One region of the Methylobacterium sp. Leaf113 genome, then DNA from elsewhere that is predicted to be linked to it. Evidence: predicted binding sites of a transcription regulator. Region 1 holds the regulator's gene; the other holds the start of a gene.
The links. Region 1 encodes LexA, which represses DNA repair genes until DNA is damaged. Its sites were predicted from a motif close to TGTTCNNNNTGTGTTCNG; they were not measured.
Positions count from the first base shown of each region.

Region 1 (14,839 bases):
CTGCGGTTCGCCAACGCCAAGAGGACGAGCGCCCCCGCACAGGTGACCACCGAGACCGGCACGCCGAACGACGCGGTGACGAAATAGGCCACCAGCAGCAGGCCGAGGAGCGGGAAGGCCGCCTTGAAGACCAGCGGGTCCCGGATCGCCTGGCGCGGCGCCTCCAGTTCGGCCACCGGGTAGGTGGCGGGCAGGTCGCGCCGGTAGAACAGCCACAGCACCACCAGGGTCGCGGCCAGCGAGACGAGGTTCACCGGCACCATCACGGCGGCGTAGCGGCTGAACGAGATGTCGAAGAAGTTCGCCGAGACGATGTTGACCAGGTTCGAGATCACCAGCGGCAGGCTGGTCGAGTCCGCAACGAACCCGCAGGCGACGATGAAGGCCAGGGCGGCGGCCGGCTTGAAGTCCAGCCGGAGCAGGATGGCCAGCACGATGGGGGTGAGCAGCAGGGCCGCCCCGTCGTTGGCGAACACCGCCGCGATGGCCGCGCCGAGGAGCATCACCAGCGGGAACAGCAGGCGCCCCCGCCCGCCGCCCCAGCGGGCGATGTGGAGCGCCGCCCAGTGGAAGAAGCCGGCCTCGTCGAGGAGCAGCGAGATGATGATGAGGGCGACGAAGGTGAAGGTGGCGTCCCAGACGATGTGCCAGACCACCGGGATGTCCCCCAGGTGGATGACCCCCGTGGCAAGGGCCACGGCGGCCCCGATGAGGGCGCTCCACCCGATCCCGAACCCCTTCGGCTGCCAGATGACGAAGACGAGGGTGACCACGAAGATGGCGAGCGCGAGCATCGGGACCGTTTCTTGTTCTTGATTGCGTGAAGAGGCTCAGGCGGTGGCGACGCGGCGCCCGTGCTCGTCGACGACGCGCTCGCCGTCCTCCTTGACGAACTCGCCCTGCTGGGCCGGCAGGAGGTCCAGCACCGCTTCCGACGGACGGCAGAGTGCGACGCCCTTCCGGCTGACCACCAGGGGCCGGTTCAATAGGATCGGGTGCTCGGAGATGGCGTCCAGAAGCTGGTCATCCGTCAGGCTCGGGTCCGAGAGCCCGAGCTCGGCGTAGGGCGTCCCCTTCTCCCGCAGGAGGTCGCGCACGGTGATGCCGGCGCGCTCCGCGAGCTGGCGAACCAGGATGCTGTTCGGCGGTGTCTTCAGGTACTCGATGACGTGCGGCTCGATGCCGGCATTGCGGATGAGGGCCAGGGTGTTGCGGGACGTGCCGCAATCCGGGTTGTGGTAGATGACGACGTCCATCACGCGACCTCCGGACGGGGCGAGGTGGCGCCGGCCTGCTGGCCGATCTCGCGAACCTTGGACGTCAATGCGACCTGGTCGAGGCTCGCCACGGGCAGCGCAAGGAAGGCCGAGATCCTGTTCTTTAGGTAGCGTTGGGCGGTCACGAAGGCGGTCTTGCGCTCAATCTCGCTACCCTCGACCGCGGCGGGGTCCTCGATGCCCCAGTGCGCCGTCACCGGCTGGCCGGGCCAGAACGGGCAGGCCTCGCCGGCGGCGTTGTCACAGACCGTGAAGACGAAATCCATGACCGGCGCGTCTGCGCCGGCGAATGCGTCCCACGACTTCGAGCGAAGGCCCTCGGTAGGGTACTCGGACTCGCCCAGAACTTGGATCGCCATCGGGTTGACGTCGGGCTTGGGCTGGCTGCCGGCCGAGAACGCCCGGAAGCGTCCGTGGCCGTCCTTGGCCAGCATCGCCTCGGCGAGGATCGAGCGGGCCGAGTTGCCGGTGCAGAGGAACAGGACGTTGTAGACGCGGTCAGGCATGGCTGGTGTTTCCCGTGGGTAGGCAACAGGCGGACAGGGCCGCGACGGCGGGGGCGCAGACCTCGGGTCGGCCCTGGCAGCAATCGCGCATCAGGAACTGGATCAGGTCCGACAGGTCCGGGTAGGCGGCGCTGTAGATGATCGACCGGCCCTCTCGCCGGGAGGTGATCAGCCCGGAATGCGAGAGCTCCTTGAGGTGGAACGACAGGTTGGTCCCTGACACGCCGACCGCCTCGGCCAGCATGCCGGCCGCCATCCCTTCGGGGCCGGCGGTCACGAGTTGGCGCACGATGCGCAGGCGGTGCTCCTGGCCAAGGGCTGCAAAGGCAGCCACGGCTTGCCGTTCGTCCATCATGATGTCAATATCTCAATCATCATTGAAACGTAGAGGAACGAAGCGTCTTGGACAAGCCCCAACAGCCTTTCGCCGATGGATTGCCCAACCTCAGCGAGGGGCACTTCGTGGTGCCGACGGCGACCGACCTGCAGGTGCAGGCACCGTTCACCCACTCCCCACGCTTCCTGATCCTGTACGGCTCGCTCCGGGAGCGTTCCTTCAGCCGCTTCCTCGCGTACGAGGCGGCACGCCTTCTAGAGGCGATGGGCGGCGAGGTGCGGATCTACGACGCGCACGGGCTGCCGTTGCCAGACGACGCCACGGCCGATCACCCGAAGGTCCAGGAACTCCGGAACCTCTCGATCTGGTCGGAGGGGCACGTCTGGGTCAGCCCCGAACGCCACGGCGCTATGACCGGGGTGATCAAGAGCCAGATCGACTGGCTCCCCCTGTCGGAAGGGTCGGTGCGCCCGACGCAGGGGCGGACCCTGGCCGTGATGCAGGTCTCCGGCGGCTCCCAGTCATTCAACGCGGTCAACGGCCTGCGCGTGCTTGGGCGCTGGATGCGGATGATCACCATCCCGAACCAATCCTCGGTGCCGATGGCCTACAAGGAGTTCGACGACGCCGGCCGGATGAAGCCGGGGCCGCTCTACGACCGGGTCGTCGACGTCTGCGAGGAGCTGGTGAGGTTCACGCTCCTGACCCGGGAGCGAGCCGACCATCTCGTCGACCGGTACTCCGAGCGCAAGGAGCGCGAGCCTGAGCGCCTGAAGGCCGTGGCGGTCGACATAGGGTTCGTCAAATGACCTTCGTGACCCGACCGGAGTGGGCACCGACCCATCGTCAGCATGGCGGGGCGATGGCAGGGGACGCCGCCATCCTCGCCATGATCCGGCCCAGCGTGACCGGCCGCCAATCCCAGCAATCGACGCCGACGTCGAGGCTCGTCCGGGTGGCCGGAATGCCGCCGTGGGAGTGCCCGTAGACGTGCAGGTCGCCGTGCCATGCATGGGGCCACGTCACGTGCGCATAGTGGCTTGCCCAAAGGGCGACGCGCTTCGGCATGCCCGGATCCTGGACGAAGATCCTCTGGACGTCGACGACGGGGCCGGCCCATTCGAGGCGGTCACCGAGGCCGTGGTCGTGGTTGCCCCTGCAGAGGTACTTTCTTCCCTTGAGGCGAGCGAAGATGCCGGCGGCATGGTCGAGACTGCACTTGTAGGCGAAATCGCCGAGGTGCCAGACGATGTCATCCGGGCGCACCACGGCGTTCCAGGCCGCGACGATTGCCTCGTCATGCTCCTCGATGGAGGAAAACGGGCGCCGGTTTGCGAACCTCGGGGAGAGAATACCCTTGTGTCCGACGTGGCCGTCCGCAGTGAAGAACGTTCTCGGCATGATCGCCTCCGGCGGTACGGAGGCACGGCACGCGACACGGCACTCCGTGATTAACGGTAAAGGTGCGGCGTCTCGGTTTTCATCGTCGGTTCTCCTCGATGAGCGATGGATCGCAGCTCGGTCGGCATCGGGCAAGCACGCGAATTTCGGCGTCCACAGGCGCGACGGCATCCGTGGGCGCAACGTTTTCGAGGTGTCAGCATGGGGGCCCTGGCCCGCTGGAATTCCGATGCGCGCGCTGGGGCTGAAGAGCATTCTCCGGCCAGGGAATGCGACTCCGACCCTGTAGCGATAGCGGGTAGCGCTACCTGCTATCGCTACCGGGTCGGAAGGAATCTGTTAACCATCGCCAGCGGGTAGGCATCTAACCCCATTGGCGCGACGGGAGGGCCTAGCTCGGGCACACCCTGCGCGACGGATGTCGTGGAGGCGGTAGGGCTCGTCCCCACCCGGTAGGGATTGCCGTAGCTGTTCCTGGATGTGGGATGGCACTCGGGAGACCCCGGGGGGCCTGCCCGCCGCTCCGATGCGGAGGGTTGGGCGACCGCCATGTCGCTTGCCCCTCGCAAGACGGTCGCATTGGCCTGTTCGCATGGGACGTGCCTGCCCGCCGGGCTTGCCATCGAGCTGGGTCCAGGCTTTTGGTCGCCCGCAGGCCTCATGGTTTGCCGGCCAACTCGCAACCATGTTGTGTCGATCTCCGGGCTCCACATGGTGCTGGCCGCCGGCGTGGTGTTCTGGCTGGTGCGGGCCGGGCTGGCGATCGTGCCGTTCACCGCCCTGCACTGGCCCATCAAGAAGATCGCCGCCGGCATCGCCATGGTGGGGGTCACCGCCTATTGCGTGTTCTCCGGGTGGGACATCGCGGCCGAACGCTCGCTGATCATGACCCTGGTGATGCTCGGCGCGATTCTGGTCGATCGGCCGGCCCTCAGCATGCGCAACCTCGCGCTCGCCGCGCTGATCGCCCTGGCGCGGGAACCGGACGGGCTCCTCGGCCCCAGCTTCCAGATGTCCTTCGGCGCCGTTGCCGGGCTCATCGCCTGCGCACCGCTGATCGCCGGACAGGGCGGCCGGCGCGAGGGCGCCGGTCCCGTCACCCGCGCCGTCGCGTTCCTGATCGCCGCGATCGTCGGAACGCTGGCCACGACCCTCGTGGCGCAGATCGCCACCGCGCCCTTCGCGACCTATCATTTCCAGACGGTGCAGCCCTTCGGCCTCGTCGGCAATGCGCTCACCCTCCCGCTGGTCTCCCTGGCGGTGATGCCCGCGGCGGTGCTCGGCATCCTCGCCTATCCGTTCGCCCTGGATCAGCCGGTGTGGTGGGCGATGGGTCTGGCGGTGCGCGGAATGCTGTCGATCTCGACCTGGATCGCGGGCTTCGGACACGCCGTCGTGGTGGTGCCGGCCTTCGGGGCGGGGGCGTTGGGGCTGCTGGCGGCCGGCCTCCTCCTGCTCACCCTTCCGGCTTCGTCCCTGCGTTGGCTCGGGTTGATCCCGGCAGCGATCGGCATCGCCTTCGCGGCGTCGCCCGATCCCTTCGACATCTACGTCGATCGGGAAGGCACCGGGGCGGCGATCCGGGATCGCAGCGGACACCTCGCCACTCTGGGGCGTCCGCCGGCCTTCGTGCTCGAACAATGGCTGAAAGCGGATGGCGATGCCCGGAAGGCCGGCGCCGTCCCGGCCTTTCCGGACGCCCGGTGCGATGGCCTCGGCTGTACCCTGACCCTGCCGGATGGGCGCAGGGTCGCCCTCGTCACCGACAAGCGCGCCTTCCCGGAGGATTGCGCCCGGGCCGATATCCTGATCAGCCGCCAATCGGCCCCGCCGGGCTGCGCCGCGGCGTTCGTCCTCGACCGGACCTTCCTGGCGGCACACGGCGCGGCGGCCTTGCGCCTCACGCGCGAGGGCGCCCGCGTCGTTACGACCCGGCGCCCGGGAGAAGCCGTTCCCTGGCGACCCGTGGCACCTGCCAACACGGACGCACCGGCGCGTGCCGCACCGGACATCGTGCCGGCAGCGCCGATCGGGCGAGCAAAGGACGCACCAGGTTCGCCCGGCGAAGGGCCGGGCGAAGGAATTGGCGAAGGGACCGGCGAAGAGCCTCAGTAACGACGCACGAGACTGACGAGGCGCCCCTGGATCTGCACCCGATCAGGGCCGAGCACGCGGGTCTCGTAAGCCGGATTGGCGGCCTCGAGAGCGATGGACGATCCCCGTCGGCGCAGGCGCTTGAGGGTCGCTTCCTCGTCATCGATCAGGGCCACGATGATGTCCCCGGTATTCGCCGTGTCCTGCTTGCGGATCACCACGAGATCGCCGTCGAGAATGCCGGCCTCGATCATCGAATCGCCGCGCACCTCCAGGGCATAGTGCTCGCCACCCGCGAGAAAGTCCGGCGACATCGTCACCGAATGGCTCTGCTCCTGGATGGCCGAGATCGGCGTACCGGCCGCGATCCGCCCCATCACCGGGATCGTTACGGCCCGGCCGCTCTCGTCGGTCGCCTGGGTGGTCGGCAGGCGTGAGATGGAGGCGCCGGCCGGCACGCCCTTGCCCTTGCCGCCCTCGACCACGCTCGGGGTGAAGCGACGGACTTCCGCCGCAGGCGCGGTCCGCGCCGAGGCGGATTGACCGCCGAGGCTCTCGGGCATCCGGATCACCTCGATGGCGCGGGCCCGGTTCGGCAGACGCCGCAGAAAGCCCCGCTCCTCCAAGGCCGTGATCAGGCGGTGGATGCCCGATTTCGACTTCAGATCGAGGGCGTCCTTCATTTCGTCGAAGGACGGGGGAACGCCGCTCTCGCGCATCCGAAGCTGGATGAACTGGAGCAAATCCAGTTGCTTACGCGTCAACATGCGGAACACTCTTCGTTGGAGACATTGGCTGCGGCGGACGACCACAGAAACAAACCACGAACACGTTAAACGTTCCGCAAGTGTTCTGCAAGAGTTCCTTAAAAAAGGCGACATTCGTGCGCGGTGGCGCGCGTCCGATCCCAATTCAGGGCCGGTCGGGTTGGTCCGGTCACCGGTCACCAGAGCACCCGGACGCAACTCTGGCAATATCCGGATCGGGCGGAAAGGCCGCCAGAGCGCAGACCTTGCCCCGCGATCGAGGGCGCTCAGGTTTCGTGCGCGTCGGGCAGGCATGAATCGGGAAGGCATGAACCGGGAAGGCATGAACCGGGAAGGCGCGAACCGGGAAGGCGCGAACCGGGAAGGCGCGAACCGGGAAGGCGCGAACCGGGAAGGCGCGAACCGGGAAGGCGCGAACCGGGAAGGCGCGCGTTTCTCGACTCTGTCGCACCCGGATCGGCCGTTCTCCGCATTCCGCAAAGGCACGGCGCGATGCGATGGACGGTTCGCGTTACGAAGCATCATACACTGCAAGCCTTGCCTCTCATCTCTCCTTAACCAAGAGAAAACCCCGTCGTTGTGTCCTTTACTGCCTATAGATAGAGATTACCCTTATAGAAAAACGCCAGAACAACGACAAGGCCAAGCAAAAATGTCGAAAATCATTGCGTATTGGGACAGTGAAAGTTCCCGCAATGCCGCTGGCGGCCAAGCAGACCTCATCCTGGCGACGGCGCAAGGCGCGGCGGATGGCTGGGCGAAACACATCCAGGGCGACGCCGTAATCGAGATCGCCATCGCGATGGGCAATTTCGCCGGCGGAAATGTCCTGGCCAATGCCGGTCCCAGCTATGCCTGGGACGGCCAGGGATGGACCTTCGCCCCGATCCTCGAAGCGCGCGAGGGTTGGGATGGCAATGGAGGCGAGGCGGACGGCAAGGTCACCCTGGGCCAGGACAAGCTCGGCGATCTCTTCTTCGATCCGCAGGGACAAGCCGGTGTCCCGTCCAACAAGATCGACGCGTTCGGGCTGTTCCAGCATGAGATCGCCCATGCCATCGGGTTCATCGATTTCCAGCCGGCCTGGTATGAAAACGGATCGATGGTGTATTACGACGAGAATACAACCACGGTCCTGGGTGGCCCTGCCAAGCTCGACGATGCGCGGGCGCATGTCTCGGGCGTCGAAGATCTGATGGACCCCTATTCGCCCTGGGGATGGCGCCCGCAGATCTCGGATCTCGATCTCGCTCTCCTTCAGGACAAGGGCCTTCCGATCGCAACGGATCGCAAGGACCAGATCTGGCTCGGCAGCAAATCCGACACCTTCTCGGCCTTCGGCGGCGACGATTACGTCGAGGGCGGACGGGGCGACGATCACATCGACGGTGGGGCCGGCAAGGATTGGCTCTATGGCGGCGTCGGCAACGACACCCTTCTCGGGGGTGCGGGCGCCGACGGGCTCGATGGCGGCGAGGGCGATGACCTGCTCGAGGGCGGCACCGGCGCCGATCGCCTCTATGCCGGTCTCGGCGACGACAACCTGCGTGGCGACGCGGGGGATGACGTCCTGGAAGGTGGCGACGGCACCGACATCCTGAACGGTGGCGCCGGCGCCGATCTCATCATGGGCGGTCGCGGCGGCGACCGGGTTGCCGGCGGAGCCGGGGATGACACCTTCGTCATCACCTTCGGCGATCTGGAGACGAAGGGCATTCGCGACCTGATCGTCGATTTCCAGGGCGCGGGGCAATCGGGCGGCGATGTGATCCAGTTCAGCGGGTTCGCCGTCGCCTCGACCCTGGACCTCATCGGAACGTCCGGCAACGCGCGCGTCTACGAGGTTCACGACGCCGCGGGCGGGTCCCAGGGGCAGCTTCAGGTCAGCGCGGGTGGAGCCCTGGGCCCGTTGCTGACGCTGAACGACTTCCTGTTCGCCTGATCCGATGTCGCGGCGGCCTGCATCGGGCCGCCTCGAATGAGCCTCGCTCTTCGTTCCTCGCCTCGTCGCGGCCTTCAGGCCGGGGCAAGCGGAGCGCGGGCGCAGTCACCTCAAGCCGATCCGTCGCGATCGACGTGGAGAAACCCGATCGGGCCGGCCTGCCCTTGGTCGAAGATGCCGGCCGTGAGCTGCCGGCCATAGACGCAGGCGGTGTCGAGATTGGTCCGGTAGCGCTTCTGATCGGGAATTCCGGTCCGCTGCGGCGTATGCCCATGGACCACGTGCTTGCCGAAGTCGAAACCGGCGCCAAGAAAGGGCTGGCGAATCCAGAGGTGGTTGGCGACATCGGGATCCGGTCCGGTGCGCCCCGGACGGAAGCCGGCGTGAACGTAGTAGCGCAGGGCATCCTCGTGGAAGGTGGGGAGCGACGCCATCCAGCGCACCACCTCCGACGGAAGCGCGTCCGGCTCCGTGACGCCGAACGAGCGGAGCGTGGCATCGCCGCCATTGGCGAGCCAGACCGCCGCGTCCGCCGCATCGCGATACGCATCGATCATCATCCGCTCGTGGTTTCCCATGAGGCAGACGACGGCGTTCGGTGCCGAGGCCTGCAGGTGGCTCAGCATCGCGACGACCCGTGCGCTGTCGGGGCCGCGATCGACGTAGTCGCCGAGGCAGACGATGCGGGCGCTGCGGTCGCCCCGATGGGCGTTGATCCGTTCGAGCAGCCGCATCAGGGCATCGGCGCATCCGTGAATGTCGCCGATCGCGTAAGTCAGGTCGTTCATGGGGGTGTCGGGGCGCGGGGCGTGCGGAGTGGCTGGACTGAGCATCGCACCCGCATGGCAGGAATTCGGCGCCACGAAAATCCTCGACGCGCCCGGGCTGCCGCCGCACCGCTCGCCCGGTCGGGGCTCCTCAGGGGTTTGACCCGCCACCGTGAGCGGGGAATGCCGGGTCACGGCCGCGCACGGGTCGGATCGGGCTCCGGCGTGGGTCAGCGAAAGACCTGGATCATGGCGGGCGTCAGGATGACGACGAAGAGCACGGGCAGGAAGAACAGGATCATCGGCACGGTCAGCTTCGGCGGCAGGGCCGCCGCCTTCTTCTCGGCCTCGTTCATGCGCATGTCCCGGCTTTCCTGCGACAGCACGCGCAGGGCCTGGCCGACCGGGGTGCCGTAGCGCTCGGCCTGGATCAGCGCCGTCGTGACCGCCTTGATCTGGTCGAGGCCGATGCGGCTGGCGAGGTTCTCGAAGGCCATGCGCCGGTCCGGAAGGTAGGACAGCTCGGCGGTCAGCACCGCGAGTTCCTCGGCCAGAACGATGGACTGCCCGGAGACCTCGGCGCTGACGCGGCGAAAGGCGTGCTCCACCGACATGCCGGATTCGACGCAGATCAACGTGAGGTCGAGCGCATCCGGCCAGGCCGAGCGAATTTCCGTCTGGCGCTTGCTCGACGCGTTGTGAAGGTAGAGTTCCGGCGCCTTGATCCCGAAGAGAAGGACCGCGATCACGATCATCGCCCGGATCGCGAAGGGCTGGTCCAGAACCCCGAGCACAAACAGGTAGAAGATCGCCACCACCGCCAGAACGACCGGCGTCACGAGGCGGAAGAACAGGAAGGCGGTTTCGGCGCCCGGCGAGCGGTAGCCCGCCATCATCAGCTGCTTGCGGGCCGTCTCGGTCCCGAGCCAGCGATCGAGGCTGAACCGCTCCACCACCCGCTTCATGTAGGCTTTGGGCGCGACCCGCAGGGTGACCTTCGAGGACATCCGCTCGCGTTCGCGGCGGCGAATCTCCTCCCGCTCCTCGCCGATCAGCTTCATGCGCTTGCCCAGGCGGTCGGGCTCGATCATCGGCTGGAGCAGCGCGAAGGCGGTCGCCGCGGCGGCGACGCCGGCCAGGACCGTGCCGAGGAAGCGCGGCTCGGTGACCTTGGCGGCGATCAGGTCCAGCATGCGGTGTCTCCGTACGATCCCGCCGGGCGCGGATGGGGGTGAGCGGGGAGCCCGCGCGTGGAGCGCGGACGGCGGAGAGAGCGGGTCGGCGGCCTCATCAGACGTCGAAGTTGATCATCTTCTTCATCGTGAAGACCCCGATCGACATCCAGATCGCGGAGCCCACCAGCGCGAGCTTGCCGATATCGGTCCGCCACAGCAGCGAGATGTAGTCCGGGCTCGACAGGTAGGTCAGGGTGGCCACGATGAAGGGGAGGGCCGCGATGATGCCGCCGGAGGCCTTGGCCTCCATGCTCATCGCCTGGATCTTGCCGGCCATCTTCTTCCGCTCGCGCAGGACGCGGGACAGGTTGGCCAGGGCCTCCGAGAGGTTGCCGCCGGACTTGGCCTGGATGCTGATCACGATCGCGAAGAAGTTCACGTCGGAGACCGGCACGCGCTCATACATCTTCAGGAGGGCCTCCCCGAGCGAAACCCCGAGGGTCTGGGATTCCACCACCTGCCGGAACTCGCTGCGGATCGGTTCCTCGGCCTCGCGCGAGATGATCCGGAAGCAGTCGCCCACCGGGATGCCGGCGCGCACGCCGCGGGTGATGATGTCGATCGCGGTCGGAAGTTCCTTGATGAAGGCGGCGATCCGGCGCTTGCGCAGAAAGGTCAGAAGCCAGAGCGGCAGACCGAAGCCACCGGCGAACACGGCGCCGAGACCGGCCAGGGGGTTGCCGGTCGTGATGAAGATGGTCGCGCCGAAGACGAGCGCGATCCCGGCCGAGATCAGGTAATACTGGTTGCGGGACCAGGACAGGCCCGCGCGGGCGATCTTCAGCTCCAGGGTCACCTTGGTGCCCTCGCGCTTGGCCTCGACCTCCTTCAGGCTCTTCGCGACCTGATCCCGCCGGCTGACCGTCGCCGCACGGGCGCCCGGGGCCGCGACGACGCTCACGGTCCGGCGCCGCTCGGCGGAGCGCCGCTCGCCCGAGAGGTAGGGGGACACGAAGACATAGGCCAGTCCGCCGGCCGTCAGGGCCAGGAGACCGGAGGCGAGGACGAGGCCGCTGGCGTTCACGATCCGCTCCCGTCCTCTCCGGCCGCGTCCAGCGCGGCCGCCAGCGCCTCGTCCTCACCGTAATAGCGCGCGCGCTCCCAGAAGCGCGGGCGGCCGATGCCGGTGGAGCGATGGCGGCCGATCAGCTTGCCGTTCGCGTCCTCGCCCAGCACGTCGTAGAGGAAGAGGTCCTGGGTGATGATGACGTCACCCTCCAGGCCCAACACCTCGGTGATGTGGGTGATCCGGCGTGAGCCGTCCCGCAGGCGCGTCGCCTGCACGATCACGTCGATGGACCCGCAGATCATCTCGCGCAGAGTTCGCGACGGCAGGCTGAACCCGCCCATGGTGATCATCGATTCGATGCGCGCCAGGGCCTCGCGCGGCGAGTTGGCGTGCAGGGTGCCCATCGAGCCGTCATGGCCGGTATTCATGGCCTGGAGGAGGTCGAAGGCCTCCGGTCCGCGGACCTCGCCGACGATGATCCGCTCGGGGCGCATGCGCAGGCAGTTCTTGACCAGATCGCGCATGGTGACCTGACCCGACCCCTCCATGTTGGGCGGCCGGGTTTCCAGGCGGACGACGTGGGCCTGCTGCAATTGCAGCTCCGCCGCGTCCTCACAGGTGATGATGCGCTCATCGGCGTCGATGTAGCGGGTCAGGCAGTTCAGCAGCGTGGTCTTGCCCGAGCCGGTACCGCCCGAGATCACGACGTTGCAGCGGACGCGCCCGATGATCTGCAGGATGCGGGCGCCCTCGGGCGAGATCGCCCCGAAGGAGACGAGCTGATCGAGGGTCAGCTTGTCCTTCTTGAACTTTCGGATCGTCAGCACCGGCCCGTCGATGGCGAGCGGCGGCGCGATGATGTTGACGCGCGACCCGTCGGGGAGGCGCGCGTCGCAGATTGGGGAGGCTTCGTCGACGCGGCGGCCGACCTGACTCACGATCCGCTGACAGATGTTCATCAGCTGCTGGTTGTCGCGAAAGCGCACGTTGGTGAGCTGGATCTTGCCGCCGACTTCGATGAAGGCCCGGGTCGCCCCGTTGACCATGATGTCGGCGATGTCGTCGCGCGCCAGCAACGGCTCGAGCGGTCCATAGCCCAGCACGTCGTTGCAGATATCGTCGAGCAGTTCTTCCTGCTCGGCGATCGACAGGACGATGTTCTTGAGGCCGATGATCTCCGAGACGATGTCGCGGATTTCCTCGCGCGCCGATTCGGCATCCAGGCGCGAGAGCTGGGACAGATCGATGGCCTCGATCAGCGCCCCGAAGATCATGCTTTTCGTGCGGAAATAGTCCTCGGACTTCGAGGTCTCCTGGATCTGCACCGGCTCGGGCCGGCGGGGCGCCTCGGCTTTCGGGCGCAGGATCGAATCATCGTGGATCGGCAGGGAGACCGGCGCCTTCGCAAGGTCCGTCATCGGCCGCGGGGCCGGCACCGCAGCACTGCCCGATCGTCTACCGAACATGGCGCGGGCTCCTGGGTATCGGGTCCTTGGGGATCGGGTCCTTAAGGATCGGGTCCTTGGACGACAGATGGCGCATCAGGAGGCCTTGCGCCGGGCGAGCCGGGACAGCAGGGGCTCGAACAGGTTCGGACGCGCGCGCTTCAGCTCCGCCCGGCCGGTGATCGAGGCGGCGAGGGAAGAGAAGATTTCCGCCGCCTTCGAGCCGGCCTGCACCTCGCCGATCATCTGGCCGTTATTCGCGGCCGTTCCGAAGAGGGCCGCGTCGAACGGGATCGCGGCGCCGATCGTCGTATCGAGGGACTTGGCGAACTCCGCCAGGGCGATCTCCGGGCGCTTCGGAACGCCGACGCCGTTGAGGATGACCCGGGGCTTGCGGTCGTTCGGCCGGTTCTGCTTAAGCAGGGTGAGCAGGTTCTTGGTGTTGCGCAGGGCCGCGAGTTCCGGGCTGGCGACGATGATGATCTCGTCGGCGCTGATCATCAGGCGCCGCGACCAGGCGGTCCATTGATGCGGCACGTCGAGGACGACGCACGGCACCGCGGCCCGCAGAAGGTCGAGCAGGTGGTCGAACGCCGGCTCGCCCAGATCGGTGGTCCGGTCGAGGGTGGCCGGCGCTGCCAGCAGGGACAGCCGGTCGCTGCACTTCGAGAGGAGGCGGTCGAGAAGAATCGAATCGAGACGGTCCGGGGCGAACACCGCCTCGGCGATGCCCTGGGGCGGGTCCTGGTTGAAGTTCAGGCTCGCCGTGCCGAAGGCGATGTCCAGATCGGCGATGACGGTGGCGGTGTCCTGCTCGCGGGCGATCGTCCAGGCGAGGTTGTGGGCGAGGGTGGACACGCCGACGCCACCCTTGGCGCCGACGACGGCGACCGTCCGCCCCACCGGCTTGGCACCCGGAGCGGTGAAGAGGTCCGAGATGGCCTGGATCAGATCGATCGGGCGCACGGGCGCCATCAGGTATTCGCTGACGCCGCGCTGGATGAACTGCCGATAGAGCGCCACGTCGTTGACGTGGCCGATGACCACGACCTTCGTTCCCTCGTCACAGACCTCCGCCAGTGAATCGAGGTACTCGAGCGGGCGCGATTTCATGCCCTGGGTTTCGATGACGATGACGTTCGGCGTCGGCGCGTGGCGGTAGGCTTCGACGGCGGCGGCGCCGCCCCCCATCTGAACCTTGATGTGCGCCTTGTTCATGCGTCGATCCAAGCCGACCGATTCGACCAGGGTCGCACTCTCCTGCGTCTCGCAGAACGCCTGGATCGTGATGCGGGGCACGGGGGCGATGATGCGCTCGGACGTCTCGTTCAGATCCGTCATGAGGGTGGTTCCGGTTCAGGTTGGTGCAGAGGCGGGAGCGAAGGCGGATGACGTGATGAGCGACGTGGCGGGTAACTTAGAGGGTGGCGCCGGGCCACCCGCCCCTTGCGGTTATTGCGAGACCTGCGACTTGACCGAGGTCTTCCCATCCTGACGCCATTCGATTGACGGATCCTTGCCGTCCCGGATCTTGCCGATGTCGTTGGTCCGCCGGATGGTGTCGATGCGCCCCTCGGGCCGGGCCCGGACGAGGTCGACGGGGTCTGCGACCTGGGCGGCGAAGTTCGACTGCGAGGCGCACCCGAAATTCCAGTAGGTTTCGTTGCGTCCGTTGAAGGGCGCATCGCCGACGCCGAGATCCTGCGGCCAGGTCCCGCATTGGCTGGCAACCTTCGCCTCCATGCGCTGGAAGCTGAGACGCAGGGGCGAGGCGAGGTTCGGGTTGGCCACGGCGTAGTGGGAGATCACGATCTGCCGGCCCGGGACGCCGCCATCCGCGCCCATCCGGCGCAGGGCCGCTGCCGTCCGCTCGACCGCCGCCCCCTGGGCCGGGGCGATGCCGCCCGGCAGGTCGAGCACCAGAGTCCCCCGGCCGTAGCGCCGAAACTCGAGCAAGAACGCATCGACGTCGGCGGCCTGGCGCGGATCGAGATGGCCGGTTCCGGTGACGAAGACGTCGAGGGTGCGGACCCCCTCGGTGAGGGCGATGGGGTGCCGG
Region 1 is NZ_LMNJ01000023.1:55,339-70,177, reverse strand. It holds gene ASF60_RS14315 (arsenic transporter) at 1-794, opposite strand, end outside; gene arsC (arsenate reductase (glutaredoxin)) at 831-1,256, opposite strand; gene ASF60_RS14305 (arsenate reductase ArsC) at 1,256-1,783, opposite strand; gene ASF60_RS14300 (ArsR/SmtB family transcription factor) at 1,776-2,135, opposite strand; gene arsH (arsenical resistance protein ArsH) at 2,186-2,929, shown strand; gene ASF60_RS14290 (metallophosphoesterase) at 2,967-3,521, opposite strand; partial or broken gene ASF60_RS14285 (ComEC/Rec2 family competence protein) at 4,206-5,636, shown strand; gene lexA (transcriptional repressor LexA) at 5,630-6,382, opposite strand; gene ASF60_RS14275 (calcium-binding protein) at 6,690-8,324, shown strand; gene ASF60_RS14270 (metallophosphoesterase family protein) at 8,435-9,112, opposite strand; gene ASF60_RS14265 (type II secretion system F family protein) at 9,322-10,284, opposite strand; gene ASF60_RS14260 (type II secretion system F family protein) at 10,382-11,350, opposite strand; gene ASF60_RS14255 (CpaF family protein) at 11,347-12,801, opposite strand; gene ASF60_RS14250 (AAA family ATPase) at 12,877-14,121, opposite strand; gene ASF60_RS14245 (CpaD family pilus assembly protein) at 14,233-14,839, opposite strand, start outside.

Region 2 (14,839 bases), on a different contig from region 1:
GCAGGGTCACGCTGCCCTGACGCTGGCCAGGAAGCCCGTTACCTCGCGACGTAGGTCTGAGGCCTGACGCGCCAGGTCGCTTGCCGCCGACAGAACCTGGGAAGAGCCGCTGCGCGCCGCTTCCGCCGCTTCGCGAACACCTGCAATGTGGCCGGACACGGCGCGCGTGCCCTCCGAGGTTCGCACGGTATTCCGGGCGATTTCCTGCGTCGCGGCATCCTGCTGATCGACTGCGGCCGAGATGTCCCCGGAGATCCGGTTGAGGCGCTGAATTACCTCGGTGATTCCCCCGATAGCCGTGACCGAGGCCTCCGTCGACTGCGAGATTTCGGCGACTTTGGCGGCGATTTCCTCGGTGGCCTTGGCGGTCTGAGCTGCCAAATTCTTGACCTCGCTGGCGACCACCGCGAAACCGCGCCCGGCATCGCCCGCGCGGGCGGCCTCGATGGTGGCGTTCAGCGCCAGCAAATTGGTCTGCCCGGCGATGCTGGTGATCAGTCCGACGATCTCCCCGATGCTGCTGGCGGCAAGCGCCAAACGGTTCACATCCTCGGCCATCCGGCCGGCATCGCGTTCCGCCTCGCCGGCGACGGCGGTCGAGGCCTCGACGCGGTTGCCGATCTCCCGCACCGAAGCGCTCAACTCTTCTGTCGCGGCCGCGACCGTATCGGCCGTCGCGGCGGTCTCGGAGGACGCCGTGGCCACCGACTGGCTTAGGGACGAGGTGTCGCTCGCGGCCTGATTGAGGGCGTAGGCGGCGGTCTCGAGCTGGCTCGATGCGGCCGAAACCGCCTCCACGATGCCGCTGGCCTGGGCTTCGAAGCGATCGGCGAGCGCGACCATCTCGGCCCGGCGGACCGAAGCGGCCTTCGCGGCGAACTGGTCGGCCTCCCCGGCGATGCGGCGGCGCTCGGTCACGCTGGCCTCGAAATCGATGGCCGCCGCAGCGATGGCCCGGACCTCGCGCGCTCCCTTCCGCGGAATTGCCCCGGCCTGCTCGCCGCGGCCAATCGCCGTGAGCGCGCCGGCGATCCGGGTCAGGGGACGGGCGATGGCCGTTCCGAAAGCGTAGGCCAGCCCGCAAGACAGAGCCAGCGTCGCGATACCGGCCGCGACCCATAGCAGGACGCTGCGCTCGGCTTCGGCGCGGGCATCCACGGCTGCCATCCCGAGATCGGCGGTGAGCCGGTCTTCGATGGTCTTCAGGCTGTCAATCCGCTGCGTGGCGACGCCGAACCAGGCGGGCGCATCCGTGAAGGACAGGGCCGTTCCCGGGATCGTGTCGAGAATGATGCGACGCAGGCGCTCGACTTCGCGGGCCGGAGCAGCCGTTTTGACGCCGTCGAGCAATGCTGCCTGGGCCGAACCTGCTCCGAGGCGGAACAGGGATTCGTAGGTGGTCTGGCCTGCACTCAGGCCCGCCAAGCGCTCATGCCCCGCGAGATCGGTCTGTCCGGCGCCGAAGATCGCTGAGGCGGTGGCGCGCTCCTGGCCTGCGAGTTCCTTGAGGGCGAGAAATGACGAATAGGCGGCGATGCGACCGGCGAGATCGGCACTCGCGGCCACCTGGGAAACTTCGCGGACGAGGTCGAGGGCGCTGGCGATCACGCCGGAATAGGCGGCCATGTTCTGGGCCGGCGTGCGCGTCAGGCCATCGACCGCCGCGCGATGCGGGCCAATGGCGGCGATCTGGGCGGTCAAGGCTTCGCTCCGGCGAGCGACGCCCGCGCCGAAGGCTCCGACATCCATGCCGGCTCGCCCTGCATCGAGGGCCGTCCGGGCTGCGTCGGTGCGCAAGCGCTGCGTATCCAGTTCCGCCCGGAACTTGGTGCCCTTCGCGCCGAGGAAGAGACTGGAGGCTCCACGTTCCCGCTGGGTCTCGTGCACCAAAGCACTGATCCGACCCGCCATCCCGACAAGATCCTCGACCTGCACCATCTGAGACCGCAGGCTCATCCGCTCGGTGATGGCAAGACCGACCACCACCGCGAAGGCGAGACAGGGAGCGAGTGCAACGAGCAGGATTCGGAAGCGCAGCGATGAAGTGAAACCGGCGGACATCAGACGAACCTGCTTGCAAGACGATGCAGCGATGGTTTCATTCATCGGGTAAAGGTTGCGTTGCATTACTATCATATGATGAAAATTTGGTCATATCTGATGCAAATTTGGTAACGATGAGCCGTTTGCGTTCCGCGAACTCTGGGTTGCTCCCTCCAGGAATCTGGCGTCTTCCGTGTAGTCGCTCATGACTCAAGCCGTGGAATGGACGCCGTCCTTACGCCCGGTCGTGATCCTGATGAGTCAGGCGGAGACTGGATCGCATTCGACCTTTGTCGGATTTGAGACGGCGCAACGGAGACAACGAAGCCGGCATGTCGATCGACCGCTGTTCCCCCGATCCGGCGCGGTCTCTGGCGGCGGCCGCCGATATTGTGGTTGTACGCTTTTTGTTCTAGCTGAAGAGCCGATATGCGCGGTGTGCGCCTTGCCCGCGGTTGCCTTGCGCCCGACATGCGGCGAACGGGTCGTTCCGAGACGTGCCGGGTCCCGCACCGCAGACCTTCCGAAGAGACTCCATGGCCAAAGCCAAAGCCGCCGCCAAGAAATCGCAAGCCGAGGCCGAGAAGGTCGAAGCCAAGATCGAGGCATTGTTCGACGGGGCGGCGGCGCGCGATGCGCGGGTCATTTCGGTGCGCGGCGCGCGCGAGCACAACCTGAAAAATATCGACCTGACGATCCCGCGGGATCGGCTGGTGGTCTTCACCGGGTTGTCGGGGTCCGGGAAGTCGTCGCTCGCCTTCGACACGATCTATGCGGAGGGGCAGCGCCGCTACGTCGAGTCGCTCTCGGCCTATGCGCGGCAGTTCCTCGAGATGATGTCGAAGCCCGATGTCGATCAGATCGACGGCCTCTCACCGGCCATTTCCATCGAGCAGAAGACCACATCGAAGAACCCGCGTTCGACGGTCGGCACCGTCACCGAGATCTACGATTACATGCGGCTCCTGTGGGCGCGGGTCGGCATTCCCTACTCGCCTGCGACTGGCCTGCCGATCGAGAGTCAGACTGTCAGCCAGATGGTCGACCGCGTGCTGGCCCTACCGGAAAAGAGCCGGCTTTACCTGCTCGCGCCGGTGATCCGAGGCCGCAAGGGTGAGTACCGCAAGGAGATCGCCGAGTTCCAGAAGAAGGGTTTCCAGCGCCTGCGCATCGACGGGGAGTATTATCCCATCGACGACGCGCCGAAGCTCGACAAGAAGCTCAAGCACGACATCGACGTTGTGGTGGATCGCATCGTGGTCCGGCCTGACATCGCCGCGCGTCTGGCCGATTCGTTCGAGACCGCCCTGGAACTGGCCGATGGCATCGCCCTGATCGAGTTTGCCGACGCGCCGGAGGGCGAAGCCCCGCGCGAGCCCATCACCTTCTCGTCGCGCTTCGCCTGTCCGGTCTCCGGCTTCACCATCGCGGAGATCGAGCCGCGTCTGTTCTCGTTCAACAATCCGTTCGGTGCCTGCCCGACCTGCGGCGGCATCGGCCATGAAATGCGGATCGACCCGGAACTCGTCATCTCCGACGCCAAGCTAAGCCTCAAACGCGGCGCTGTCGGTCCCTGGGCGAAATCGACGTCGCCCTATTACGGACAGACCCTGGACGCGCTGGCGCGCCATTACGGGTTCAAGACCACGACCGCGTGGAGCGACCTGACCGCTAAAGCCCGCGAGGTCGTCCTCTATGGGACGCAGAATGAGTCGGTGCGCTTCGCCTACGATGACGGGATGCGGGCCTACGAGGTCAACAAGCCGTTCGAGGGCGTGATCCCGAATCTCGAGCGGCGCTACAAGGAGACAGAGAGCGATACCTCCCGCGAGGAGATCGCGCGCTTCATGAGCGAGACGCCCTGCGCCACCTGCGGCGGCAAGCGCCTGAAGCTCGAAGCGCTCTCGGTCAAGGTCGCGATGCAGGATGTGGGCGAAATCACCGCGCTGTCCGTGCGCGACGCCCATGCCTGGTTCTCGGGTCTGCCGGGTAAGCTCACCGACAAGCAGAACGAGATCGCTTTCCGCATCCTCAAGGAAATTCGCGACCGTCTGACCTTCCTGATCGATGTCGGCCTCGAATACCTGACGCTGGCGCGCGGCTCCGGCTCGCTCTCCGGCGGCGAGAGCCAGCGAATCCGCCTCGCCTCGCAGATCGGCTCCGGGCTCACCGGCGTGCTCTACGTGCTGGACGAACCCTCGATCGGCCTGCATCAACGCGACAACGAACGCCTGCTCGGCACCCTGAAGCGCCTGCGCGACCTCGGCAATTCCGTGATCGTCGTCGAGCACGACGAGGACGCGATCCTGCAAGCGGACTACGTCGTCGATGTCGGCCCCGGCGCCGGCATCCATGGCGGGCGGATCATCGCCCAGGGCACACCCGCGGAGGTTCTGAAGAACCCGAACTCGCTCACCGCCAAATATCTCACCGGCGAGATGAGCGTGCGGGTTCCGAAGGCGCGTCGCAAGGGACGAAAGGGCACGCTGAGCCTGATCGGCGCCCGCGGCAACAATCTGAAGAACGTCTCCGTGGACATCCCCCTCGGAACCTTCACCTGCATCTCGGGTGTCTCAGGCGGCGGCAAATCCACCCTGATCATCGACACGCTGTACAAGGCTGTGGCGAAGTCACTGAACGGAGCCCTCGAGCATCCGGCGCCCTACGAACGCCTCGACGGGCTGGAGCACCTCGACAAGGTCATCGACATCGACCAGTCGCCGATCGGGCGCACCCCGCGCTCCAACCCCGCGACCTACACGGGAGCCTTCACGCCGATCCGTGACTGGTTCGCCGGCCTGCCGGAAGCCAAGGCGCGCGGCTACCAGGCCGGGCGCTTCTCCTTCAACGTGAAGGGCGGACGCTGCGAAGCCTGCTCCGGCGACGGCGTCATCAAGATCGAAATGCATTTCCTGCCGGATGTCTACGTGACCTGCGACGTCTGCAAGGGCCGCCGCTACGACCGTGAGACCCTGGAGGTGAAGTATCGCGACCATTCGATCGCGGACGTGCTCGACATGACCGTCGAGGAGGCGGCCGACCTGTTCAAGGCGGTGCCGACGATCCGCGAGAAGATGGAGACCCTGGCGCGGGTCGGTCTCGGCTACGTCAAGGTCGGGCAGCAGGCGACCACCCTGTCGGGCGGCGAGGCGCAGCGGGTCAAGCTGTCGAAGGAACTATCGAAGCGCGCCACCGGGCGCACGCTCTACATCCTCGACGAGCCGACGACGGGACTGCACTTCCACGACGTCGCAAAGCTGATGGAGGTGCTCCATGAGCTCGTCGACCAGGGCAACACCGTCGTGGTCATCGAGCACAACCTCGAAGTCATCAAGACGGCCGACTGGGTCATCGATATGGGGCCCGAAGGCGGCGACGGCGGTGGCGTCGTGGTGGCTGAAGGAACGCCCGAGCAGATCGCCAAGTCCCGCGCGAGCCATACCGGTCGATTCCTGCGTGACGTCCTGGCCCGCCGTCCCGCTACGGCCCTCGTCAAGGGACGTGCCGCTGCCGAGTAGACGAACCGCGAGCCCGGATTCGCGCACGACACGGGGAAGGGGGCCCTGATTCGTCCGTGTCGGAGGGGCAAAAGCAGCTCGGCACAGCGTCATGGCCGAGCCCAACCGCACCAATCGGGGTACCGGGGCTACGCCGACTGCGCATTGGCAATAGGTCCTTTGCCGGAAGCTCCTGACGCCCAAGCCAGACCATAACAGGTTGAGAGCCCAGCGGTATTTTGCCGATGCTGGCTGGCACGGGCGCTCAAATAGCCGCGCCAACCTGCTCAAATGGTTAACAATTCCTTCCGCTGCACTGCACCGAAAATGCGACTTTTGAGCAACGGTCAGGGTCGATCTGCCCCGTTTCCAAGCATTCCGCTGTCCTTCTGCGGCGTCCTGTAGAATAGTTCTCGACGTTGAGACTTGAAAACGGGCCGCAAGGGGGGCCGCCGGATCCACTGCAAACAAGCCGCACACAAGCGGCGCATCGGCAGAATGGTTCGGACGGCTGCGTGGCGGACGCCTGAAATCCTTGGGAAGGAATGAATAAGATGTCGAAGAACTGGCTCGTTGCCGGAGCGCTCGCGCTCACCGCCAGCATGACTGCCACCGCTTCCTACGCGCAGAGCACCACGGTTCCGGGTGAGCAGGTCGGCCTCGCAACCGGTGCGCCGCTCCCCGAGGGCATCTACGCCCTCAACACCTTCGTGTACCAGATGCGCGACAACCCGTCGGCTCTCGACGTCGGGGTGAACATCCCGGTGCTGGTCTGGTCGACCCCGCTGGTTCCGCTCGGCGGCCGCATCGAGCTGCTCGTCGCTCCTCCGACCGTCTTCGCCTTCGGCAAGAGCGGCTCCAACCTGCGTGACCTGTCGATCAACGTCGGTACTTTCGTCGGCGGCATCTGGGCCTTCGATCTCGGCAACAACTTCGGCGTCAGCTTGCTCGGCGGTGTTTACCTCAACGAGCTCAATGGCGACCGCGGCGTCCTCGTCACCAACAATGGCACGATTGCCGCCTCGGCCGTGCTGCCGCAGCTCTCCTCGAACACCTACCGCTTCGGCGTCGCCGGCAGCTACACCGGCGACGGCTGGAACCTCACTGCCAACCTCACCGCCAACATCTACGACTCGCCCTCCAACTTCGGTGGCGTTCGCAACATTGGTCTCGGCGGCTTCACGCAGTCCTACTCCCTGTCTGACTCGCTGAACCTCGACCTGACCGCGACCAAGAAGTTCGGCAAGTTCGAAATCGGCGCCATCGCCTACGGTACCTACAACTTCGACATCAGCGCCAAGGCCGGCAACCTCATCAACGCTGCTCAGGGTGATCGCGGCCGGTTCCTGATGGGTGGCCTCGTCGGCTACGACTTCGGTTTCGCTACCGGTCAGGTCTACGTCGCCCGCACCGTCGCTCGTAGCGCTGCCAGCTTCGACAGCACCGAGATCTCGGGCCGCCTGATCGTGCCGCTGTACTCGCCGACCCCGGTCGCCGCCGTCGCTGCGCCGATCATCCGCAAGTACTGATCTGGACATCGGCGGCGAGGCCTGGCTTCGCCGCTGCATGACATAGGCAAAGCCCGTCCGACTTCAGTGTCGGGCGGGCTTTCGCATGTTCGGCGGACACCGCAACGCCCGAAGAAACCGGCGCCGATACGGCATTGGAGTCGATGATTTCTATCAGAAGCCGGCGCGTCCCTGAAACTTTCGCCGGTTGCATCCCGTAACGGAGCAAGACCCCCTTGATGGGGCATTCGTTTTCAGAGGAAGCGCTTCATGATCAACCGTCACGCCCGTCGCCCGATTGCGTCAACGTTCGCCGCCGTCGTCCTCGCCTGCTCCGTCGGCGTCGCGTCCCCGGCTCTCGCGAAGAATCCGATGGTCGGCGGTGCGCCGATGTACGCCTCGAAGACCATCGTCGAGAACGCGGTGAACTCGAAGGATCACACCACGCTGGTCGCCGCCGTGAAGGCTGCCGGTCTCGTCGATACCCTGTCCGGCCCCGGCCCGTTCACCGTCTTCGCGCCCACCAACGCCGCCTTCGCCAAGCTGCCGGCCGGCACGGTCGAGACCCTGGTGAAGCCCGAGAACAAGGCTACCCTCACCAAGATCCTGACCTATCACGTGGTCCCGGGTGTCTACACCGCCAAGGATCTGATGAAGCTCGCCAAGGATGGCGGCGGCGAAGCGCAGCTGAAGACGGTCCAGGGTGAGCCGCTCGTCGTTCAGAGCAAGGGCAAGAAGGTCTACGTGACCGACGCCAAGGGCAGCACCGCTACCGTGACCACTGCCAACGTCATGCAGTCGAACGGCGTCATCCACGTCATTAACGGTGTCCTGCAGCCCTGATCGGGCATTTCGATCCCGTCCGAAGCATAGGAAAACGCCCGCGACCCATCGGGATCGCGGGCGTTTTTCATGACTGTTCCGTGCGGGTCGCTCAGCCGACCCGGTTGAGACGGCGGGCGCCTTCAAATCGGTTGAGGAAGCGCGGCTCCTTCTCGGGTGCAATGCGGATCGCGAGGTGCATGGTACCGCCCTCCTCCTCGCGCCGATCGAGCACTTCGGCGTTCTCGTAGAGCCAGTGCAGGGCTGCGCCGTCCTCCGGTGGCAGGACCACCGCGAAGGTCGAGCGCTGGCGCGCGATCCGCGCCTCGATCCGGGCCGTCAGGACTCCCAGGCCCTCGCCGGTCACCGCGGAGACGAGAACCGGCGCGTCGCTGTCGCGATCGCTGCGGCCCTGGCCGCTGAGGTTGAGCAGGCGGGTGCGCTCGTCCCCGTCGAGCAGGTCGGCCTTGTTCCAGACCTCGATGATCCGCGCGGCGGAAGTCTCGATCCCGAGCTCCCGCAGCACGGAGCCCACATCCTCCGCCTGGGCCTCGCTGTCCCCGTGCGAGACGTCCCGGACGTGGAGCAGGATGTCGGCGTGGATCACATCCTCCAGCGTGGCGCGGAAGGCGGCGATCAGCGAGGTCGGGAGTTCCGAGATGAAACCGACCGTGTCCGACAGGATCACGGTCTCGCCATGCGGAAGCTTGGTGGCCCGCGCAGTCGGGTCCAGGGTCGCGAACAGCATATCCTGCGCCATCACCTGGGCCTTGGTGAGGGTATTGAACAGCGTCGACTTGCCCGCATTGGTGTAGCCGACGAGGGCGACGATCGGATACGGAACCCGCGCCCGGCTCTGACGGTGCAGGCCGCGCGTGCGGGTCACGCTGTCGAGCTCGCGCTCGATCTTGGTCATCCGCTCTTGAATCATGCGCCGATCGGCTTCGATCTGGGTCTCGCCGGGGCCGCCGAGAAAGCCGAATCCGCCGCGCTGGCGTTCGAGGTGGGTCCAGGACCGTACGAGACGACTCTTCTGGTAGGCGAGATGCGCGTGCTCGACCTGCAGCGTGCCCTCGCGGGTCGAAGCCCGTCGCCCGAAGATCTCGAGGATCAGCCCGGTACGGTCGATGACCTTGCAGCCGAAAGCCTTTTCCAGGTTACGTTGCTGCACGGGGGAGAGGGCGCAATCCATCACCACCAGACCTATTTCGCGGGCGCGAATCACACCTGCCAGTTCCTCGACGCGGCCCTTGCCAAGATAGGTCGAGGGGCGGATCCGCTGCACCGGGGCGACGATCGCTTCGACCACGTCGAGCTCGATCGCGGCGGCGAGGCCAGCAGCCTCGTCCAGGCGGGCATCGGTGGATCGCAGGATCTCGGGCGTGTGGCCCGTGGTGTTACGTGCCGCCGCGGCCCGGCCGAGATAGGGGCCGACGACGAGAGTGTGGGTGGCCGCAGCGATGTCACCCTCGGGAGCGGCCATCGCCTGGAGCCGGGCTTCGCCGGCCGTCATCGGTTCAGTCATCAAGTCCTTTGATCCGCCCTGTCTTGCCGTGTCGTCAGGCTCGGCCTGTCCTCAGGACAATGGGCGTTCGCCGGCCACAGACAAGGGCGCGACAAACGTTTCACTGCTGCGCCAATCAAATGTGCTGGGCTCACACCTTGTCGGGGGCCGTTTCGTCGGGCTCGAAGAGCTGAACAGGATGTCCCGGCATAATGGTGGAGATCGCGTGCTTGTAGACGAGTTGTGAGTGACCGTCTCGCCGCAGCAGAACGCAGAAGTTGTCGAACCACGTCACGACGCCCTGAAGCTTCACGCCATTGACGAGGAAGATCGTGAGCGGAATCTTGTTCTTGCGAACATGGTTCAGGAACGTGTCCTGGAGGTTCTGAGCGCGTTCGCCCGCCATTTTTTCTTATCCTTGGTTCGCATCGCCGCCCGCCGTAGTAGCGGGTTCTCATCCGTTGGTCTCGACACGAATCGGGCGCACCCGACGTCACATGCCGATCCCGCAACATTACACGTGTATCCCGCCCCCGATGCAAGTGCATCGCGCGCGTGTTCTCAGGGGCCGATGCCGAGCGACTTGAGTTTCCGGTGGAGCGCGGAGCGTTCCATCCCGATGAACTCCGCCGTGCGAGAGATGTTGCCCGAGAACCGGGCGATCTGGGCCACCAGGTACTCCCGCTCGAAGATCTCGCGTGCTTCGCGTAAGGCGAGGCTCATCAGCTTCTCGCCGCCCGAGCCGTTCGGTGTCGTGGGCACCAGGGCGCCGATCTCGGTCGGCAGCATCTCCGAAGTGACCTCCTGCTCCGGATCGGTATGGGTCAGGATCATCAGGCGCTCGACGTTGTTGCGCAGTTGCCGGATGTTGCCCGGCCAATCGTGCGATTGCAGCACCGCCATCGCATCCTCGGCGATGCGCCGGCGCGGCAGGCCGGTGGCCCCCGAAATCTGCTCCATGAAGAACGAGATCAGCTCCGGCACATCCTCGCGCCGCTCGGACAGCGACGGCACCCGGATGGGCACCACCGAGAGCCGGTGGAACAGGTCCTCCCGGAATCGGCCGCCCGCGATCTCCTCGGCGAGGTCGCGCGAGGACGACGAGATGATACGCACGTCGACGTGGACCCGGGCGGTGCCGCCCACCCGCTGGAAGTTCTGATCGACGAGGACGCGCAGGATGCGGTTCTGCGTCTCGCGCGGCATGTCGGCGACTTCGTCGATGTAGAGGGAGCCGCCATGCGCCTCTTCCAGGGCGCCGACGCGGCGCACCCGTCCTTCGCCGGCCTCGACGCCGAACAGCTCGGCCTCCATGGTGTCCGGCGTGATCGTGGCCGCGTTGATGACCACGAAGGGCCCGCTGGCGCGGGTCGACAGGGCGTGGAGCGTGCGCGCCGACAGTTCCTTGCCGGAGCCCGGCGCGCCGAGGATCATTACCCGGGCGTTGGTCGGCGCGACGCGCTCCACGGTCTGGCGCAACTGGTTGACGACCACGGAGGCGCCGACGAGGCGGCTTGCCTGCCCCGAGCGAGCCTTCAGGTCGCGGACTTCGCGCTTGAGGCGAGAAGCCTCCAGGGCGCGTTCGGCCACCAGGATCAGCCGGTCCGCCTTGAACGGCTTCTCGATGAAGTCGTAGGCGCCCGCTTTGATCGCCGCGACCGCAGTCTCGATGTTGCCGTGGCCCGAGATCATCACCACGGGCAGGTCCGGATGGCCGGCCTTGATCTGGTCCAGCACTTGAAGGCCGTCGAGGCGCGAGCCCTGTAGCCAGATGTCGAGGAAGACCAAATGCGGCCGGCGCGATTCGATGGCCGCCAGGGCCTCGTCGGAACCGCCGGCCGTCCGGGTGCGGTGCCCTTCGTCGTCGAGGATGCCGGCGACGAGGTCGCGGATGTCGGCTTCGTCGTCGACGATCAGGATATCGGCGCTCATGAATGGATCTCCGCGATTGGGGGGGCCGTCCGCGCGGCACCCTTCTCATCCTGCACGGAGGGTTTGCCCCCCGGCGTCGTTGGGTCGGTGGCGTCACCAGAGGTTTCGAGCGGCACGCGCAGCCGCACCCGTCCGCCCCGGCCTTCCGGATTGTCGTTCAATTCGATCCCGCCGCCATGCTCTTCGAGGACCTTGCTGACGATGGCCAGCCCCAGGCCGGTGCCACCCTCGCGGGTGGTCATATAGGGCTCCAGCAGCCGCTGGCGCCCCTCGGCCGGAAATCCCTTGCCGTTGTCCGTCACTTCGATGACCACGAATCCGTCCTCGGGCACGAGGCGGACATCGACCCGGCCCTTGCCGAGATCGGCTTCGGGAACCGCCTGAACCGCCTCGACGGCGTTCTTCAGGATGTTGGTGATGGCCTGCGACAGGAGCCGGATGTCGAAGGCCGCCAGGATCGGCTGACCGCCCTCCTCCGCGAAGGAGAAATCGAGATCGGGATGGGCCACCCGCATCATGAAGAGGTTCTGCCGGGTGATCTCGCTGAGATCGTTCCGGGCGATGGCGGGCTTGGGCATCCGCGCGAAGGACGAGAACTCGTCGACCATGCGCTTGATCTCGTCGACCTGACGCACGATCGTCGCCGTGCACTGGTCGAAGATATCCTTGTCGGTGGTGATGACCTTGCCGTACTTGCGCCGGATGCGCTCGGCCGAGAGCTGGATCGGGGTCAGCGGATTCTTGATCTCGTGGGCGATGCGCCGGGCGACGTCGGCCCAGGCCGAGGTCCGCTGGGCCGCGACGAGGTCGGTGATGTCGTCCAGGGTCACCACGAAGCCGCGCGCACCGCCCTGGGCCTGCTCGCTGGTCACCCGGACCGTCACGGTGCGCTCGCGCCCGTCGCGGGTGAGCTGGATCTGCTGCTGCAGGGTGCGCAGGCGCGCCTCGCCGCCTTCCGGGAACAGCGCCTGCAGTTCGGGCACGGCCTGGGTCAGAGGCTTGCCGACGATCTCGTCGGCGGTCAGCCCCAGCGTGCGCTCCACCGACGGGTTGGCGATGGTGACATGGCCCGCCGCGTCGACGCCGAGCACGCCCGGCGATACACCGGACAACACGGCCTCCGTGAACCGGCGCCGGCGGTCGATGAGGTCGCTCGCCGCCGTGAGCCCGTCGTGCTGTCGGCGCAGCTCCTGGGTCATCTTGTTGAAGCTCTCGGACAGGTGCGCGAGGTCTCCGTCGCTCTTCCGGGCCGGCACCTGGGCGTAGAAGTTTCCGGACGCGACCTGATCGGCCGCGTTGATGAGGCGCCGGATCGGCGCGACGAAGCGATTGGCGAAGTTGAGGCCGAACCACACCGCCGAGAGCAGCGCGATCAGCGCGATAAGCACGAAGACCAGCGCGAAGGTGAGCTGGATCGAGCGCTTCAACGAGTCGTAGGTCAGGTATTCCGCCGCCGCCGCCCGCGACACGCCGGGAAACTCGACCGCGAGCTGGCTCACCTCCCGCTGCACCAGCAGCACGGCACCGTCATAGGCCGGCATCCGCAGGAGTGCGGCGAAGACCCGGCCCTCGTTCGGCACCAGGCAGATCGGATCGGGGGACTTCGCCGCGTCTTCGAAGGCCGCTGCCGAGGGCAGGCGGCGGTCCTTCAGGATGTCGATCTTGGCCCGGGCGACCACCTCGGTCGGGCCGCGCATGATCTCGGCCACGGGCAGGCCGAGCGCGGTGGCCCGCGTGGTCAGGAAGCTCTCGAACCACGTCCGGTTCACGTCGAAGTTCGGGCGTGCCCGGGTCAGGTCGTCCGTCAGGATGCGGATCTCGCGCGCCAGGCTCTGGCACTGGTTCTCCTGGTAAGCGTCAGCGACCTCGACCGATTTCAGCACCACGTCCCGGACGCGGTCGGTGAAGCCGAGGGAGAGGGCGAGATTGATGGTCATCGCCGCCACCACCGCCAGCAGAAGCGTAGGCAGGATCGCGATGATGCTGAACAGGCCGACGATGCGGGTGTGCAGGCGGGCCACCGCCGCATTGGTACGTCGGGCATAGAGGAAGACCCGCGCCTCCCAGGCGATGATCACCACCAGCCCGAGGACGAGGAACACGTTGATGCCGAGCAGCGTCAGCCCGAGGGTCGGCGTCCGGATGACCTGAATGATCCCCGCCAGGATCAGGAAGGTTGCGATGGCCGAAATCAGGGCTGTGATCACCACCAGGGCGCCGATCAGCCCGGGGCCACGCGGGGGCACCCGCACGGCGCTCTCGAGCCGGTCGGACCCGTTGGCCTGCCCCGGCTCGGGAGGGCTCGCCCCCTCTGCAGAGGGGGCCGAAGTGCTGGAAGATCGAAGCCACGGCATGGCTGATGCGTCGCCACAACAGTGTGGCGAAATTAATACGGATGGGGCATGGATCGCTGCGCAAACCACCAGCGCGCCGGCCAAACGCTCAGCCCGAAGCGGGGTCCGCACCCTTTCGTCGTAGCGTAAAAATACATTATTCTTCCGTTCGTCATCGCGCAGAGATCAGAATGTCAGACACGCCCGTCTTCGCCACGGCCGCCGTTGCGGCGCCTCACCGTCTCGCGGCCCAGGCGGGGCAGCACGTCCTGGCGCAGGGGGGGAACGCCATCGAGGCGATGACCGCCATGGCCGCGGCGATCGCCGTGGTCTACCCGCATATGAACGGCATCGGCGGCGATGGCTTCTGGCTGGTGCGCGAGCGCGGCGGCCGGGTGCGCGGGATCGAGGCCTGCGGTCCCGCCGGCCGCAAAGCCACGATCCAGCGCTACCGCGAGCAGGGCTACGAGGTGCTGCCGTCGCGTGGGCCCGACGCGGCCCTGACGGTGGCGGGTGCCATCGGTGGTTGGCGCCTCGCCCTCGACCTGTCGAAGGCTCTGGGCGGACGCCTGCCTCTGAACACGCTGCTGGCGGACGCCATCCGTCATGCCCGGGACGGCGTCGCGGTCTCGCCCTCGGAAGCGCGTTACGTGCCGAAGGAACTCGATACGCTGCACGACCAGCCTCACTTCGCCGAGACGTTCCTCGACGGAGGCAAGCCCTACGCGGCCGGTGCGATCCGCAAGCTGCCGGCCCTGGCCGCGACGCTGGATCACCTCGCCCATGCGGGGCTCGACGATTTCTACCGCGGCGATCTCGGCCGCGAGATCGCGGCGGACCTGGAGACGCTCGGAACCCCGGTCACCCGGGCCGATCTCGAGGCTTACGCACCCCGCGAGCGCACGCCGCTCTCGATCCGCCGCCGGGACGCGATGCTCTATAACTTCCCGCCGCCGACCCAGGGCATCGCCGCCCTGCTGATTCTCGGCATCTTCGATCGCCTGCGGATCGACCGGCCGGAGACCACCGCGCATTATCACGGGCTGATCGAGGCAACGAAGCGGGCCTTCGCCATCCGCGATCGGATCGTCACCGATTACGATCGCCTGAGCGTCGACCCGGCCAGTTTTCTGACGCCCGAATCCCTCGACCGCGAAGCGGCCCAGATCGATATGCGCCGCGCCGCGTCGGTGCCCCTGC
Region 2 is NZ_LMNJ01000010.1:13,461-28,299, forward strand. It holds gene ASF60_RS08355 (methyl-accepting chemotaxis protein) at 7-2,061, opposite strand; gene uvrA (excinuclease ABC subunit UvrA) at 2,580-5,561, shown strand; gene ASF60_RS08365 (transporter) at 6,095-7,069, shown strand; gene ASF60_RS08370 (fasciclin domain-containing protein) at 7,319-7,891, shown strand; gene hflX (GTPase HflX) at 7,983-9,395, opposite strand; gene hfq (RNA chaperone Hfq) at 9,526-9,780, opposite strand; gene ntrX (nitrogen assimilation response regulator NtrX) at 9,936-11,306, opposite strand; gene ASF60_RS08390 (sensor histidine kinase NtrY-like) at 11,303-13,660, opposite strand; gene ASF60_RS08395 (gamma-glutamyltransferase family protein) at 13,831-14,839, shown strand, end outside.
Region 2: uvrA (excinuclease ABC subunit UvrA) is a predicted target of LexA. The motif match lies at 2,441-2,458, and genes of this name have one in related genera.